4 regions of the Blautia sp. KLE_1732_HM_1032 genome follow, and region 1 is predicted to be linked to each of the others. Evidence: predicted binding sites of a transcription regulator. Region 1 holds the regulator's gene; each other region holds the start of a gene.
What was found. Region 1 encodes Rex, which represses fermentation and respiration genes when NADH is low (regulators of the CRP and FNR family bind a similar motif). Its sites were predicted from a motif close to ATTGTTAANTANTTAACAAT; they were not measured.

Region 1 (4,217 bases):
TTTTATCTCGGCATCGATCCGCGATGCGGTGGAGGAAGGAACAGACCGTAACGATGGTGTATGCTTTGAACAGCATCTCGGCATGCTGCTTCCATAAAAACATAAGGGGATAAAAAAAAGCTGACCGTCAGGCCAGCTCTTCCCATTTTTCATAAAGCTCTTCCAGTTCTTCAGCGATGGCTGCTTTTTCGCGGCTCAGCTTTGTACATTCCGCTACATTGGTGCAGACATCCGGAAGGACCATGGTTTCGTCGATCTCGCTGTCTCTTGTTTCCAGCTCTTCGATACGGGCTTCGACTTTTTTCAGCTCGGCTTCCCGTTTTCGTTTCTTTGCCTGTTCTTCCTTCATCTGCTGCCAGGAAAGCTTGTTCTCGGAAACCGCTTTTTCTTCTGTAGGTGCCTCCGGAGAAGTGCTTCCCGGTGCATAGGTACTGGTCAGCTCCTCCTTCTTTTCCAGATAGTAATCATAATCACCGATGTAATTTACCACTGCTTGGTTTGTCAGCTCCATGATCCTGGTCGCAGTCTGATTGATAAAGTAACGGTCATGGGATACATAAAGGACTGTACCGGTGTAGCTGACTAGTGCTTCCTCCAAGATCTCCTTGGAAGCAATATCCAGATGGTTGGTAGGCTCGTCAAGGATCAGGAAGTTGGCTTCGGAAAGCATCAGCTTTGCAAGGGAAACACGGCCTCTTTCTCCACCGGAAAGTGCGGAGATTTCCTTGAAAACATCATCTCCGGTAAAGAGAAATGCGGCAAGCATATTTCGGATCTCGGTCTCTGCGAGAGTCGGATAAGTATCGGAGATCTCCTGGAAAATCGTTTTGTCCATATGCAGAACATGATGTTCCTGATCGTAATAACCGATCTGCACCTTGGAACCAAGGGAAAATTTGCCGGCATCTGCCTCAATAAGACCGTTGATGATCTTCAGCATGGTGGTCTTTCCGGTTCCGTTGTTTCCGATCAGTGCCACACGCTCGCCGCGTTTGATATCAAAGGAGATATCGGAGAACAGGGTCTGTCCCGGAAAGGCCTTGGAAAGCGCTTCCACGTGGAGCACATCGTTTCCGCTTAACACCCGTGGTTCCAGCGAGATACGCATCCGGTCCTGGAGCTCAAGAGGTTTTTCAATTCTCTGTACACGGTCCAGCATTTTTTCACGGCTTTCCGCACGTTTGATGGATTTTTCACGGTTAAAGGATTTCAGCTTGGCGATAACGGCTTCCTGATGCTTGATATCCCGCTGCTGATTTAAGTATGCCTTGTACTGTGCGTCACGAAGCTGAGCCTTCTTGAGAGCATAGGCAGAGTAGTTGCCGCTGTATACGCGGGTCTGTCCGGCTTCGATCTCAATGACCTTGGTGACCACCTTATCCAGAAAATAACGGTCATGGGAGACGATAAAAACAGCTCCCGGATAATTCAGAAGATAAGTTTCCAGCCAGGAGATGCTTTCCATATCCAGGTGATTGGTTGGCTCATCCAGAAGCAGGATATCCGGCTTGGAAAGAAGCATCTTGCCCAGCGCCACGCGGGTTTTCTGACCGCCGGAAAGAGTTTCAATCTGCTTGTCATAATCTTCCTCCGTGAAGCCGAGACCCTTTAAGACACCGGTCAGCTCACTTTTGTAAGCGTATCCGTTCTCCAGCTCAAACTGATGGGTCAGGCGGGTATAGGTTTCCATCAGACGGTTCAGCTCATCACCGGTCACCGTGTTCATTTCCTGTTCCATATTGCGGATACGGCGTTCCATATCGATGATGTGCTGCTTGGTGGTAAGAAGCTCTTCGTAGATGGTATGATGTCCGTGGATATCCTGGTACTGGGCAAGATAGCCGATATTTTTATCCCGGGCAAGCACCACGGTACCGGAATCAGCAGAAAGCTCCTGCATGATGATACGCAGCAGTGTGGTCTTTCCTGCACCGTTGCAGCCGATCAGAGCAGCCTTTTCACGGTCTTCAATGTGAAAGGATGCATCATTTAAAATTACTTTTTCGCCAAAGGCCTTGCATATATTCTGACATGATAAAATCATAAAAACTGTCCTCCTGTATAAAGAATCACCCCTGTTTATGTCTGAACAGGGAAAAATCCTCCACCTATTATAACGGAAACTGCCGGGATTTCAAAGAAAAAATCAATTATTAGAAAAAATATAAAGAAATTTGTACAGAATAGACAACTTTAATTGACAGGAAAATGTCAATTCGTTATAATTAACCTAGTGTAAGGTAAGGAGGAAAACTATCGTGGAGACAAAACAAATCTCGAAAGCGGTGATTAAGCGTCTGCCACGCTATTACCGCTACTTAGGAGAGCTGATGGAAGATAATGTAGAACGTATTTCTTCCAATGAATTAAGTAAGAAGATGCATACCACAGCTTCTCAGATCCGTCAGGATCTTAATAATTTTGGCGGTTTTGGGCAGCAGGGGTATGGCTATAATGTACACTATCTTTATACAGAGATCGGTAAGATCCTGGGACTGGATACCGTTCATCCGATGATCATCCTGGGTGCCGGTAATCTGGGACAGGCACTTGCCAATTATGTGGATTTTGAGAAGCGCGGGTTCAGGCTGGTTGGTATCTTTGACGTAAATCCTGTGCTTGAGGGCATCGCAGTCCGTGGACTTGAGATCCAAATGCTCAGTGAGCTTCCGTTTTTCCTGAGAGAGAATAACGTGGAGATCGCGATTCTGACACTTCCCAAGAATAAAGCCAAGGAAATGGCGGATATCCTGGTGGAGAACGGGATCAAGGCAATCTGGAATTTTGCACATCTCGATCTTGAGACACCGGATGATGTGATCGTAGAGAACGTTCATCTTTCCGAGAGTCTGATGACACTGTCTTATAATCTCAGTAAATACAGGCAGGAACATGTGGATAAGTAAGAATTGTTAAGCTGCCGGAAACGGCAGCTTTCTCTATGACAGAGGGGAGGCAGAAGACAGAATGAAGAAGCTTGTTACCTGCAAAGAAATGAAGGATCTGGACTCCACAACGATCCGTGAGATCGGAGTTCCCTCCGAGGTTCTGATGGAGCGGGCAGCACTGAAGGTGGTAGAGGAAACAGAAAAGTATCTCCAGAAGGACGAAAGGATCCTGGTAGTCTGCGGAAGCGGAAATAATGGCGGTGACGGTATCGCTGTTGCCAGATTGTTCCATCTGAAGGGGATCCGGGTAGAGTTTTATATGGTCGGAAACAAAGATAAAATGACCAGAGAGACTGCTCTTCAGTATAAGATCGCTTCCGGTTATCGTGTCCCGGAGGTGAATAACCCGCAGTGGAGTGAATATACTACTATAGTAGATGCCGTGTTTGGGGTAGGCCTGACGCGTCCGATCGAGGGGCATTATGCTGATATCATCCATGAGATGAACAGTGCGAGGGCCAAAAAGATCGCAGTTGACATCCCGTCAGGAGTGAACGGAGATACTGGCCTGGAAATGGGAATTGCCTTCAGCGCCGATCTGACTGTCACATTTGCCTACCGGAAAAGAGGTCTTTGCTTTTATCCGGGAAGACTGTATGCAGGAAGGATCGTTACCGCCGATATCGGGATCTATGAGCAAGAAGCTGTGACTGCATCTGCCGCCTGTCTGGAAAATAAAGATCTGAAGCTGTTTCCGGAACGTGATCCCGGCGGAAACAAGGGTACCTTCGGAAAAGTGCTCTTTGTGACCGGAAGTGAGGGAATGTGCGGAGCCGCTTATTTAAGCGCCAGTGCAGCACTTCGTGCCGGTGCGGGAATGGTAAAGATCCAGACTGTGGAAGCCAACAGGATCCCACTGCAGATACTCCTTCCGGAGGCTATGGTCTGCAGCCGCTTTGATCAGGAATCCAATGAACAGCTTCTATCCTGGTGTGATGTGATCGTGATCGGACCGGGACTTGGAACATCAGTGGCCAGCCGTGAGAGAGAACAGTGGTTTCTCACGGCGGCTGCCCGGGAGAAAAAGCCGCTGATCCTGGATGCGGACGGCCTGAACCTTCTGGCTGCACATCCACAGTGGTATCAGTATCTGGGAGAGCATGTAGTCCTGACACCGCATATCGGAGAAATGAGCCGGCTCAGTGGCAGAACGATCCAGGAGATCCAGCATGAGATCGCAGATATTGCACTGAAATGTGCTGCGGAAACAGGCTCTGTGTGCGTATTGAAGGATGCATGTACGGTGATCGCAGATGAGAAAAGCCAGAT
Region 2 (4,217 bases), 850 kb from region 1:
GTGAGACTTCACCGCCCAAACGATACAATTCCGGTTCCATGATCCTTGCCATGGAAAATGCAGGACAGCTGATCGAGGATGAGGAGCTTCGAGCCCAGATCAAGGGAAGCGGGATCGGCACCAGTGCTACCCGTGCCGAGATCCTGAAGAAGCTTTTTAACATCAAATATCTGGCACTGAACAAAAAGACCCAGGTGATCACTCCAACACTTCTTGGGGAAATGATCTTCGATGTGGTAAATTGTTCTATCCGGCAGCTTCTGAACCCGGAGCTTACGGCAAGCTGGGAAAAGGGGCTCACCTATGTGGCAGAGGGCAGCATCACGGAACAGGAATATATGGACAAGCTGGAGCATTTTGTGCGGGTACGTACCCGGCAGGTGGAGGCAAGCAATTATCAGTATAACCTGCGGCAGTTTTTTGATGTGGCCGCTGTAAACTACAGGAAGCCGGAGCGAGCTTCCAGACAGGGAGGAAAGAAATCATCATGATGAAAGATTTTACTATCAGCAATATGCTGGATCTGAATGAGACCATTGCAGCAGAGCTTTTTGAGGGAAAAACCTATCCGTGGGAGGTTCTTCCGGAGATCGGAGATTTCATTATTAAGCTGGGAAAAACACTGGATCCTTCTGAATATGAGGAGAAGGGCGAAAATGTATGGATCGCAAGATCCGCTACAGTTGCGCCGACTGCAAGTATCACCGGACCGGCTATCATTGGCAGAGACGCCGAGGTGCGCCACTGTGCATTTATCCGCGGCAAGGCTATCGTTGGTGAGGGCGCAGTTGTGGGAAATTCCACAGAGCTTAAGAATGCAGTGCTGTTTAACAAGGTTCAGGTTCCTCATTATAATTATGTTGGAGATGCTGTGCTGGGATATAAGTCCCACATGGGTGCCGGATCGATCTGTTCCAACGTAAAATCAGACAAGAAGCTGGTTGTCGTAAAAGACGGGGATGAAAAGATCGAAACCGGTCTTAAGAAATTCGGAGCGATGCTCGGAGATCATGTTGAAGTCGGATGCGGTTCTGTGCTGAATCCCGGTACTGTGATCGGACGGAATTCTAATATCTACCCGCTGTCACCGGTACGTGGATGTGTTCCTGCAGATTCCATTTATAAAAATGCAAAAGAGATCGTAAAGAAAAAATAAGAAACAGATTCTTCTGGACACGCATTTAGGCTGCACTTTTGAGAGAGTGCAGCTTTTTTTGATGAGGGATGGATGCGATGCAACAGTATTGGTCGTGGAAGGATGAACCGACCGGAGCGGGCGGGATTAAGATAAAAACAAAAGCTGTCGAAGTATGACCAGTCCTATAATATGGACTGGGTAAAACCAGTAAAAGAAATATTTTGCTGATTTTCCGCGGATGAAGCCTCTTTTTCCATTGTACAGGTTAATGGACAGAAAGGCAAAGGAGGCTCTCCATTCATAGTAAAGCCAGCAGCTTCCGAGGATTGCCTGGCCTGGTTTATCGTTTCGCATATAGTATATGATCAGCAGGAAGATATACCCCCGCCATCCATAGTCTGCTTTCAGAAAAATGGAAACAACAAGCAGTCCCAGGATGCAGAGAAGCTGCATCGAAGGTCTGGTCTGGAAATATTCGATGGCACAAAAGGCCAGATATCCGAGGAAAAGCGTAAAAAACACATTTTGTCTTTCGTAACGCAGCGTATTTGTAAACATCAGATTCCACGGAATTTCTGAGAGCAGCGCAAAAAGAAGGAGATTTCTTCCATAGAGGAACCTGCTCCGTGTATGCCGGAAGCCTTCCAGCAGGAGAAAACAGAAGATGGGAAAAGCAGCTCTTCCGATATCGCGGAAAATAAGATATACAGTATATTCTCTGCCGAAAAGTGTAAACAGGATTTTCTGTGCAGGCTGATACATACTGAGCAGCACAGCTCCGATATGATCGATCAGCATGGTGATGACCGCGATCATCTTCAGAGCGCTTCCGCTGAGAATGCGGTATTTTTCTGGAAAAACAGAATCCACAGATGCATTCATGAAAAATATACCTCCAAGGTTAAACTTGCTAATATATTATCACATACATACAGTAGTTGCCAGAAATATTTGACAGTTAGGCATGCAATACTGCCGGAATAACTACCAATATTATGCGTTTTATGGCAAAATTTTATCAAATATGACTGGACGAAACAAAGGTTTTGTGAGAAAATAGCCATAGGGTGTTATCGAACTTTTTTTCTCAATAACATCGGTCAATCTATACTTGAAAGGAGTTTTAAAATGATTTATTCACGCGAAGTAGAAGAAATGTGTCCAGTGGCACAGGGCGTACATCATGGTGCCGCTCCGATCCCGGAAGAAGCAAAATGGGTTCAGGCAAAAGAAGTAAAGGATATCTCCGGATTTACACACGGTGTTGGCTGGTGTGCTCCGCAGCAGGGTGCTTGTAAGCTTTCCCTTAACGTTAAAGAGGGAATCATCCAGGAGGCACTTGTTGAGACAATCGGATGTTCAGGAATGACTCACTCTGCAGCTATGGCTTCTGAGATCCTTCCAGGACTTACCGTTATGGAGGCACTGAACACAGACCTTGTATGTGATGCAATCAATACAGCTATGAGAGAGCTTTTCCTTCAGATCGTTTACGGACGTTCCCAGTCTGCATTCTCCGAGGACGGACTTGCAGTAGGCGCTGGTCTTGAGGACCTTGGAAAAGGACTTCGTTCTCAGGTTGGTACAATGTATGGAACTCTGAAAAAAGGACCTCGTTACCTTGAGATGGCTGAGGGTTATGTTACAGGTATCGCTCTTGATGAGAACGATGAGATCATCGGATATCAGTTCGTAAGCCTTGGAAAAATGACTGACTTCATTAAGAAAGGTGATGACCCGAACACAGCATGGGAGAAAGCAAAAGGTCAGTACGGCCGTGTTGCAGATGCTGTTAAGATCATCGACCCAAGAAAAGAGTAATTACACTTCGTAAGGTAAAAATATCAGGAGGTTACAGGAAATGGCTTTATTTGAATCATATGAGAGACGAATTGACAAGATCAATTCTGTTTTAAACAGCTATGGAATCGCTTCTATCGAAGAAGCTGAGAAAATCACTAAAGACGCAGGACTGAACGTTTACGATCAGATCAAAGGCATTCAGCCGATCTGCTTCGAGAACGCTTGTTGGGCTTACACAGTAGGTGCAGCTATCGCGATCAAAAAAGGCTGCAGAAGAGCCGCTGACGCAGCAGCAGCTATCGGAGAAGGCCTTCAGGCTTTCTGTATCCCGGGATCCGTTGCAGACACACGTAAAGTAGGTCTTGGACATGGAAACCTTGGAAAGATGCTTCTTGAGGAAGAGACAGACTGCTTCTGCTTCCTTGCAGGACATGAGTCTTTCGCAGCAGCTGAGGGTGCGATCGGTATCGCAGAGAAAGCAAACAAGGTTCGTAAAAAACCTCTTCGTGTTATCCTGAACGGTCTTGGAAAAGATGCTGCTCAGATCATCTCCCGTATCAACGGCTTTACATATGTAGAGACAGAGTATGATCCATATAAGAACGAGGTTAAGGAAGTATTCCGTAAATCCTATTCTGAGGGACTTCGTGCAAAGGTTAACTGCTACGGCGCTAACAGCGTTCCGGAAGGTGTTGCGATCATGTGGAAAGAGGGCGTTGACGTTTCCATCACAGGAAACTCCACAAACCCGACTCGTTTCCAGCATCCGGTAGCAGGAACATACAAAAAAGAGTGCAACGAGAAAGGCAAAAAATACTTCTCCGTTGCTTCCGGCGGTGGTACAGGACGTACACTTCATCCGGACAACATGGCAGCAGGTCCTGCTTCCTACGGTATGACTGATACACTTGGACGTATGCATTCTGACGCTCAGTTCGCAGGATCTTCTTCCGTACCGGCTCACGTAGAGATGATGGGTCTTATCGGCGCTGGAAACAACCCGATGGTTGGTATGACAGTTGCTGTAGCTGTTTCCGTACAGGAAGCTGCTGACGCTGGCAAATTCTGATTTCAGATAACGAAAAATAGTGGGAAAGGCTGTAAACCTTAGGGTTTATGGCCTTTTTCTTTTTGCTCTGCAATAGAAAAAAATATTCTCAAAAAGTGCGAAAACAGTAATAGCGAACACGTAGCTAACATTTTGTGGGAATTTATGAAATATTTTTTGGAGAAATTCATAAAATAAATCAAAGCGGCAGGGGAGATACGGAGAATA
Region 3 (4,217 bases), 740 kb from region 1:
AGGAAATCATAGTCCAGATTCCAGCGTACCGTGTTGCGGTTACGGAGGTAATTCTGGAATACCGGTGCCTGCGGAAGGTCTGCAGCTCTGTCGATTCCCCGGCGGAGAAGGGCAGTGTCCTTTGTGGCAACGGTATGCCAGAGATCGGACATCAGCTGGGTGCTGTTTACAATGTGAAGTTCCGGCATATCGGAAGTTCCGCCAAATGCAGCAGCCTCTGCAGGTGGGCGGTCTGTTTCGCCAAGGAGAAGAATTCCGGGGCATACGATCTCACACACCATTCGGGTCATACGCAGCAGAGAGTGAAGCTTCCAGAGATTTTCTTCCGGCATCATCGGAAGGATACCAAGGCTGAATACAGAAGCACCTTCATTTGCAAGCTCCATGATCTGAAGAAGCATTGCATTGAAATAAGCCGGAGTCTGGAGCACACATGGCGCACCGGACTGTGGGTCATCCACAGAAAGACTTAACGGGATCTCAAGAGCCAGGCGGATACCTGCTTTCCTACAGTTAGCTGCAAGTGTGTACAGATCTTCGGAGGTTCCGATCTCCGGGATAATGCGAAGAGAGCAGTTGGAGGTTGCCTGGAAAAGATCTGTCAGGTACAGAGTGTCTGCTTTGCATTCACTGATATAGTCCAGTTTATCGGACAGCCCGGAAAGAGTATCTGCGAAGTCAGCAGGATTTACAGCCATTCCGGTGAAAGTAGTCTTACGGAACCAATCAGGATCTGCAGCGCAGTTCTGGTCGGCTTCCTTCATGGAAAGAGAACGCTCACGGTAGATTTCTTTCATCTTTTTTGTGAGGCTTGAGAATGTGCCGGTAACTTCCGGGTGATCGCGGAACAGTTCGCAGTAAAGCCATTTCAGATCATTGTAGTAGTGTTTCAGACGTTTCTCGTAGAGGGCATCGTAAGCTGTGTCCTCCTTGGAAGTTTCGACTTTCAGAGGCTCGGTCTTGGAAGTAGTAACTTTCGCCGGCTCAGTCTTGGAAGTCTCGACCTTGATCGGTTCGGTCTTGGAAGTCTCAACCTTGATCGGCTCGGTCTTGGAAGTCTCGACCTTGATCGGTTCGGTCTTGGAAGTCTCAACCTTGATCGGCTCGGTCTTGGAAGTCTCGACCTTGATCGGTTCGGTCTTGGAAGTCTCGACCTTGATCGGTTCGGTCTTGGAAGTCTCGACTTTGATCGGTTCAATCTTGGAAGTCTCGACCTTGATCGGTTCGGTCTTGGAAGTCTCGACTTTGATCGGTTCAGTTTTGGAAGTTTCGACTTTAAGCGTTTCCTTCTTTACGGTTTCAAGTTTTTTCACTTCGGCTTTAGCATTTTCAACAGATTTGGCAGCACTGGAACTGGTGCCGGCAGCAGAGGTATTTTTTTTCAGTTGCTTTTCTTTTTTTGCCTGCATGGCAGCTTTCTTTTTCTGGAGTCTTTTTGTTGACATATAGAGTTCCTCCTTAGATAAAATGATATTTTCGGTATAAAAATGTAAACTCTCTCACCGGAGAGAGAAACAGAGCTACAGCTTATGAAAAACAGGACGGCGGTTTTTAAATACAGCATAATAGGAAAAACCACATTCACGGAGAACATCAGCCGCCTTGTCAAAAGCATAGCCGATCTTATCCGGAGTATGGGCATCTGCACCGATGGTGATGATCTCACCGCCAAGCTCACGGTAACGTCGGATAATATTGACACAGGGATTCGGTTCACCAAGCCCGTAGTGATAACCGCCTGTGTTCAGCTCGATTCCCACATTTTTGTGGATCAATGTCCGCAGGATCTCGTCCAGGATCTCCTTATATCGTCCGTAAGAATACTGACGGTTCTGATTTGGACCATAACGTACTACATAGTCGATATGTCCGTACACATCCATCTCGTCAAAAGCAGCGATATTTTCCAGGATGGATTCAAAATATTCCATGTAGCATGCGGATTCCTTACGGCCCTCAAAATAAGAAGGATAATAAGGATCGTATCCGTGCACCACATGGGAGGAACCAATAACGAAATCAAAGGGAACTTCTTTCAGAAGATCGGAAAAAGATTCTGCAAGCTGAGGCTGAAGTCCAAGCTCGATCCCGAAGTTAACCTGAATCTGGTCTTTAAAAGCATCCGCAAGACTCTCAAGTTTCTGGCGGTATGCAGGGATGTTCAGGGAAAAATCAAGATTTTCCGGAGTATCGGGATAATCCGGATCAAAATGTTCAGTAAAACAGATTCCCGTGAGACCCTGGTCTGCGGCAGTCTGGATCATTTCTTCCATCGGTGTATCGGAATCTGCGGAAAAAGAGGAGTGCATATGGCAGTCCCATAAAATTTTCTGGTCCATTTTGTACCTCCATATTCAAGCCTTTATATTCTGTGACAATGATCGTATCTGCCTGTTATGAATCCGGGAAAGTCAAACTTCCAGCGGGAATATAGATATCCGTTTTGGGAATCAGCAGGACAGAACTTTCTATCAGAGAATTATAGCACATTTTTCAGAAATTTTCTTAATATTTATTTTAATGTTCTTTTTTATAAATAGCTCTTGAATTTTTGTTTGGAATTAGGTACAATATGAAACAGGTTGATGTTTCTTTAACAAAGGAACGATTTAAATCACCATTCAATTCATAGGAGGAATTTATCATGGCAGTAAAAGTTGCAATTAATGGTTTTGGACGTATCGGTCGTCTTGCATTCCGTCAGATGTTTGGAGCAGAAGGATTTGAGATCGTAGCAATCAACGATCTTACATCTCCTAAGATGCTTGCTCACTTATTAAAATATGATTCTACACAGGGAAGATATGCTCTTGCTGATAAAGTAACAGCAGGCGAGGATTCCATCACAGTAGACGGAAAAGAGATCAAAATCTATGCTAAGGCTAACGCTGCAGAGCTTCCATGGGGAGAGATCGGTGTAGACGTAGTTCTTGAGTGCACAGGTTTCTACACATCCAAAGACAAAGCTCAGGCTCATATCGATGCAGGTGCTAAGCACGTAGTTATTTCCGCTCCGGCTGGAAACGACCTTAAGACAATCGTTTACAACGTAAACCATCAGGGTCTTACAAACGAGGACAAGATCATCTCCGCAGCTTCCTGTACAACAAACTGCCTTGCACCAATGGCTAAGGCTCTTAACGATCTTGCACCGATCAAATCCGGTATCATGTGCACAATCCACGCTTACACAGGCGATCAGATGACACTTGACGGACCGCAGAGAAAAGGCGATCTGAGAAGATCCCGTGCAGCTGCAGTTAACATCGTTCCGAACAGCACAGGTGCTGCTAAAGCTATCGGACTTGTTATCCCAGAGCTTAACGGCAAACTTATCGGTTCTGCACAGCGTGTACCTACCCCAACAGGTTCTACAACAATCCTTACAGCAGTAGTTGAAGGAAACGTTACTAAAGAGCAGATCAACGCAGCTATGAAAGCAGCTTCCAATGAGTCCTTCGGATACAACGAGGATGAGATCGTATCCAGCGATATCGTTGGTATGAGATTTGGTTCCCTCTTCGATGCTACTCAGACAATGGTACTTCCACTTGAGAATGGCACAACAGAGGTTCAGGTAGTTTCCTGGTATGACAACGAGAACTCCTACACAAGCCAGATGGTTCGTACAATCAAGCACTTCGGAAAACTTCTGAACGCTTAATTTTCTGCGAACGGGTGTAGAAGAATAGACTCAGAAAGGGTCCGGTCTGAAGAGGACCGGGCCCTTTTTTTCCAAAAGATCAAACAAAAAAATGTCTGAGGAAATGACTGTTAACAGAGCGGACAACAATACCGCTCGCCCTTATTCATCTGCTTTTGCAGAAATAAAAGTTAAGGAGATATAGAGATGCTGAACAAAAAAAGTGTTGACGATATCAATGTAAAAGGACAGAAAGTACTTGTAAGATGCGACTTCAATGTTCCGCTTCAGGATGGAAAGATCACAGATGAGAACCGTCTTGTAGCTGCTCTTCCTACAATCAAGAAACTGATCGCAGACGGCGGAAAGGTTATCCTTTGCTCCCACCTTGGAAAACCGAAGGGAGAGCCGAAACCGGAGCTTTCTCTTGCACCTGTAGCAGTTCGTCTTTCTGAGCTTCTTGGCCAGGAAGTAAAATTTGCAGCAGATCCTGAGGTAGTAGGACCGAACGCAAAAGCTGCTGTAGCAGAGATGAAAGATGGCGATGTAGTTCTTCTTGAGAACACACGTTATC
Region 4 (4,217 bases), 1.3 Mb from region 1:
TCCGGAAATATACTCCAGAAGGGATGCAGATGCCGTATTCAGATCCACTCCGACCTTGTTTACACAATCTTCCACAACGCCGTTAAGGGCTTCTCCCAGCTTTTTCTGGTTCATATCATGCTGATACTGACCGACACCGATGGATTTCGGATCGATCTTTACAAGCTCTGCAAGCGGATCCTGTACACGTCTTGCGATGGATGCGGCGCTTCTCTGTCCAACATCGAAATTCGGGAATTCTTCCGTGGCAAGCTTGCTTGCGGAATATACAGAAGCACCCGCCTCGTTGGTGATGACGTACTGGACCTTTTCCGGGATTTCCTTAAGAAGCTCCACGATGATCTGCTCGGATTCTCTGGATGCCGTTCCGTTTCCTACAGAGATCAGTGTCACATGATATTTGCTGATAAGCTTTTTCAGGGTTTCCTTTGCGGCACGAATCTTGGTCTCATTGGTTGGTGCTGTGGGATAAATAACTGTGGTATCCAGAACCTTTCCGGTAGGATCTACCACTGCCAGCTTGCATCCGGTACGGAAGGCAGGGTCCCAGCCAAGAACTACCTGTCCTGCAATTGGAGGCTGCATGAGAAGCTGCTCCAGATTTTTGCCAAAGACATGGATGGCACCGTCCTCTGCTGCCTCTGTAAGGGCGCTTCGGATCTCACGCTCAATAGCCGGTCCGATGAGACGTTTATAGCTGTCCTCAATGGCTTCTTTCAGAACAGGTGTAGTATATGGATTATCGCGGACGATCACCTGTTTTTCAAGATAACGGATGATCTCTTCCTCAGGTGCAAGGATCTTCACAGTAAGGAATTTCTCTTTCTCACCACGGTTCAGAGCAAGGACACGATGACCTGCAAGCTTTTTCACCGGCTCTTCAAAGTCATAATACATCTCGTATACAGACTGCTCCTTCTCATCTCTTGCGGTGGAACATATAGTTCCCTTATCCATTGTTCTCTTACGGATGCTGATGCGATAATCTGCTTCATCGGAAATGTGCTCCGCAATGATATCTCTGGCACCGCTGATGGCCTCTTCCACAGTTTTGACTTCTTTTTCCTCAGAAAGAAATGCTTTTGCCTCTTCTTCAAGAGGTTTCTTCGTCATCTGGAGAAGGATGATGTCGGCCAGAGGTCCCAGACCTTTTTCCCTGGCGATGATGGCACGTGTACGGCGCTTCGGGCGGTACGGACGGTAAAGATCCTCTACCACAACGAGTGTCTGCGCTGCCTCGATCTGTTTCTTCAGCTCCGGAGTCAGCTTGCCCTGCTCCTCGATGCTGCCCAGAACCTGAGCCTTTTTATCCTCAAGATTTCTTAAATAAGTAAGTCTCTCATTAAGATTACGAAGCTGTTCGTCGTTCAGTGTACCGGTTGCTTCCTTACGGTATCTGGAAATAAAAGGAATGGTGCAGCCTTCATCGATCAGCTTAACTGCTGCCTCGACCTGCCATTTCTCAACGTTCAATTCTCTGGTAATTACCTGAATAATATCCATTTTTATCTTTCTCCCGTTGTTTCAAATTTGCCTGAGGCTGCTTTTTCCTCTTTACACAGCTTCTGACATTTATCAAAGATCAATCTGTGCGATCACGTCCTTCAGAGCATTGGCGCTTGCATGAAGCTTCTCTGTCTCCTCCTCGGTCAGCGGAACACGAACGATACGTTTTACACCTTCCGGTCCGATAGAAGCCATGGTACTAAGACATACGTCTTCAACACCGTACTCTCCGTGAAGCATGGTTGATACACTGACTATTGTATCAGATGCTGCAAGAAGAAGCGAGCAAAGTCTGCAAACAGATACGGCTACCGCATAAAATGTAGCACCCTTCTTGGCGATCACAGTTGATCCTGAAGTATGAACATACTCCAGAACCTCTTCTCTGTCAAGTGGCTGCAGATCTTTCTGATCCTCATGAACGATCTTGTCAAATTCATCAAGGGTCGCACCTGCAACAAAGGCTCTGGACCACGGTACAAAGGAAGTATCTCCATGCTCTCCGAATACATAAGCGTGGATGTTTTTCTCAGATACGCCATAGTGCTGAGAAAGTCTGCAGCGGAGACGGGCCGTATCCAGGGCGGTTCCGGAACCAAGGATCTGATTTTCCGGCAGTCCGGAAAGCTTTGCAAATGCATAAGTCATGATATCACATGGATTACTTACGATAATATAAAGCGCTTTGGGAGCCACCTTTACAATCTCCGGAGTAATACTCTTCATAATGTTGACGTTGGTCTGGGTCAGCTCGATGCGAGTCTGTCCCGGTTTTCTGGCAATACCGGAAGTGATGATCACAATGTCAGAATCGGCAGCATCCGGATAATCTCCTGCCACGATGGAGATTGGTTCACGGAAACTGGTTCCCTGCTCAATATCCATAACCTCGCCTTCAGCCTTCTCTTTGTTGATATCGATCAGAACGATCTCTGATGCAATACTCCTCTGTGATAAGGTATAAGCGATAGTTGCTCCTACACTTCCTGCTCCGATGATCGTAATTTTACTGCTCATGTTTGTTCTCCTTTCAGCGTTGTTTGTCATTTTAATAACAACTTTAATTACACACATTCAAACATAACATAAAATATTGCCCTGTGCAACAAAAATTTTATTGTATTTCTCAGGTTAAATCCCTCTAATTTACTTTTTAAATCATTTAAACCACTTATATTTTCTGATATTTCTCCTATTATTCTGTATACATACCTGTTATTTTTTTATCGATTTATGAAAACAATTTCAGAACCATAGTAAAAAACCTCTGAACTTCAAGAAAATCAAGAAGTCCAGAGGTTTCTTTCACATCTTATTTATTGGCTTAAAATCAAATGTTTATAGCTGCCCACTGTTCACCCGGTTAATTCTTCGCCTGGGCAAGGGCCTTTTGTGCAGCGTCTATGATACCCTCGGATGAATATGTTGCTCCGCTGACGGTATCGATGCCATCTGCCGACTGGTTTGCCATGATCTGAGAATAGATCGTGCTCCATGCAGGATCAAAAAATTCCGGTGTATCCTGATTGGTCTGCTCAATGGATGCGATCTGGCCTCCTGAGATCGTAATTGTCAGATATGTTTTTCCTCCATATCCAAAAGCTGATCCCGTATACGTTCCATCTCTGTACATTCCCACCGGTTCCGGTGCTTCCGTTGGCTCCGGTGTCGCATCCGGCTCATTTGTTCCTGGTGTTGGAGTTACATTAGGCTCCTCCGGAACCGGCGTCACATCCGGATCTTCCGGCTCCGGCGTCGGGGTTGCTGCCGGTGTCTCTGTTGGCTTCGGTGTGGCTGTCAGTTTCGGCGTTGCCGTGGGTTTCGGTGTGGCTGTTGGCTTTGGTGTCGGTTTCTTTGTTGGAGTTGGTGTAGGTTTCTTTCCATACTCCGGATTGACCGCTTCTTTGAGAGCTTTTTTTACAGCGTTCAGAATTCCGTTGGAGGAATAGGTGGCTCCGCTTACTGCATCAATATCATCCACAGAATCCGTGCCAATGATCTGTTCTTCCAGCATGCTCCATGCTTTTTCAAAAAACTGCTCCGTGTCCGTATTTTCCTGTTTCAGAGCTTCGATCACTCCATCCTTGATGGTCACAGTTACTTTCACATCTCCATTGAAGCCCTTTGCCGAAGCTGTATATTTACCGTCCAGATATTTTTTGGGACTGTCCGGATCTTCCGGTTTCTTTGTAGGAGATGGTTTTTTGGATGGTTTTTTTGTAGGTGACGGAGCTGATGTCGGAGTTGGTAAAGCAGTTGCCGCAGGTGTAGGGGTGACCTGCTGGCTGTTTCCATCTGCCGCTGCCTGGGAGAGGGCATTCTGAACTGCCTGGATGATTCCGTTGGAGGAATAGGTTGCTCCACTTACTGCATCTACATTCGGTGTATTTCCGGCAATCATCCTGCTGATCACACCCTGAGCTGACGCAAAATACGACGCAGTTTCTCCAGATGCCTCCAGAATATCAATGGCTGCGATCTTTCCTCCGCTGACTGTTACCTGTACACGGATCGTACCACCGAATCCGGTTCCAGATCCTTCATATACTCCATCTTTATAGCCATTGGCCGGAACTGCCGCTACCGGGGTCTGGGTAGAACCCTGTCCTGCCGCACCGACATTGCTTTTTGCTGATTCTGAAACCGTTCTCGTACCAGAACTTTTTTTTGCTGCTGTTTTTTTCGCACTTTTCTTTGATGAGCTTTTCTTT

Region 2: a site for Rex is predicted at 2,045-2,064, ahead of NQ489_RS06020 (iron-sulfur cluster assembly scaffold protein). Genes of this name have one in related genera too.
Region 3: a site for Rex is predicted at 2,582-2,601, ahead of gap (type I glyceraldehyde-3-phosphate dehydrogenase). Genes of this name have one in related genera too.
Region 4: a site for Rex is predicted at 2,546-2,565, ahead of NQ489_RS15910 (L-lactate dehydrogenase). Genes of this name have one in related genera too.

What each region holds. Positions count from the first base shown of each region.
Region 1 is NZ_CP102266.1:2,103,553-2,107,769, reverse strand. It holds gene NQ489_RS10110 (pyridoxamine kinase) at 1-97, shown strand, start outside; gene NQ489_RS10105 (ABC-F family ATP-binding cassette domain-containing protein) at 128-2,044, opposite strand; gene NQ489_RS10100 (redox-sensing transcriptional repressor Rex) at 2,259-2,906, shown strand; gene NQ489_RS10095 (bifunctional ADP-dependent NAD(P)H-hydrate dehydratase/NAD(P)H-hydrate epimerase) at 2,968-4,217, shown strand, end outside.
Region 2 is NZ_CP102266.1:1,252,633-1,256,849, forward strand. It holds gene NQ489_RS06005 (DNA topoisomerase) at 1-491, shown strand, start outside; gene NQ489_RS06010 (transferase) at 488-1,156, shown strand; gene NQ489_RS06015 (TraX family protein) at 1,283-2,020, opposite strand; gene NQ489_RS06020 (iron-sulfur cluster assembly scaffold protein) at 2,267-2,959, shown strand; gene NQ489_RS06025 (GGGtGRT protein) at 3,000-4,010, shown strand.
Region 3 is NZ_CP102266.1:2,848,423-2,852,639, reverse strand. It holds gene NQ489_RS13595 (alpha-amylase family glycosyl hydrolase) at 1-1,445, opposite strand, end outside; gene NQ489_RS13590 (histidinol-phosphatase HisJ family protein) at 1,521-2,339, opposite strand; gene gap (type I glyceraldehyde-3-phosphate dehydrogenase) at 2,645-3,664, shown strand; gene NQ489_RS13580 (phosphoglycerate kinase) at 3,851-4,217, shown strand, end outside.
Region 4 is NZ_CP102266.1:3,360,587-3,364,803, forward strand. It holds gene NQ489_RS15905 (Tex family protein) at 1-1,503, opposite strand, end outside; gene NQ489_RS15910 (L-lactate dehydrogenase) at 1,576-2,523, opposite strand; gene NQ489_RS15915 (FMN-binding protein) at 2,870-4,217, opposite strand, start outside.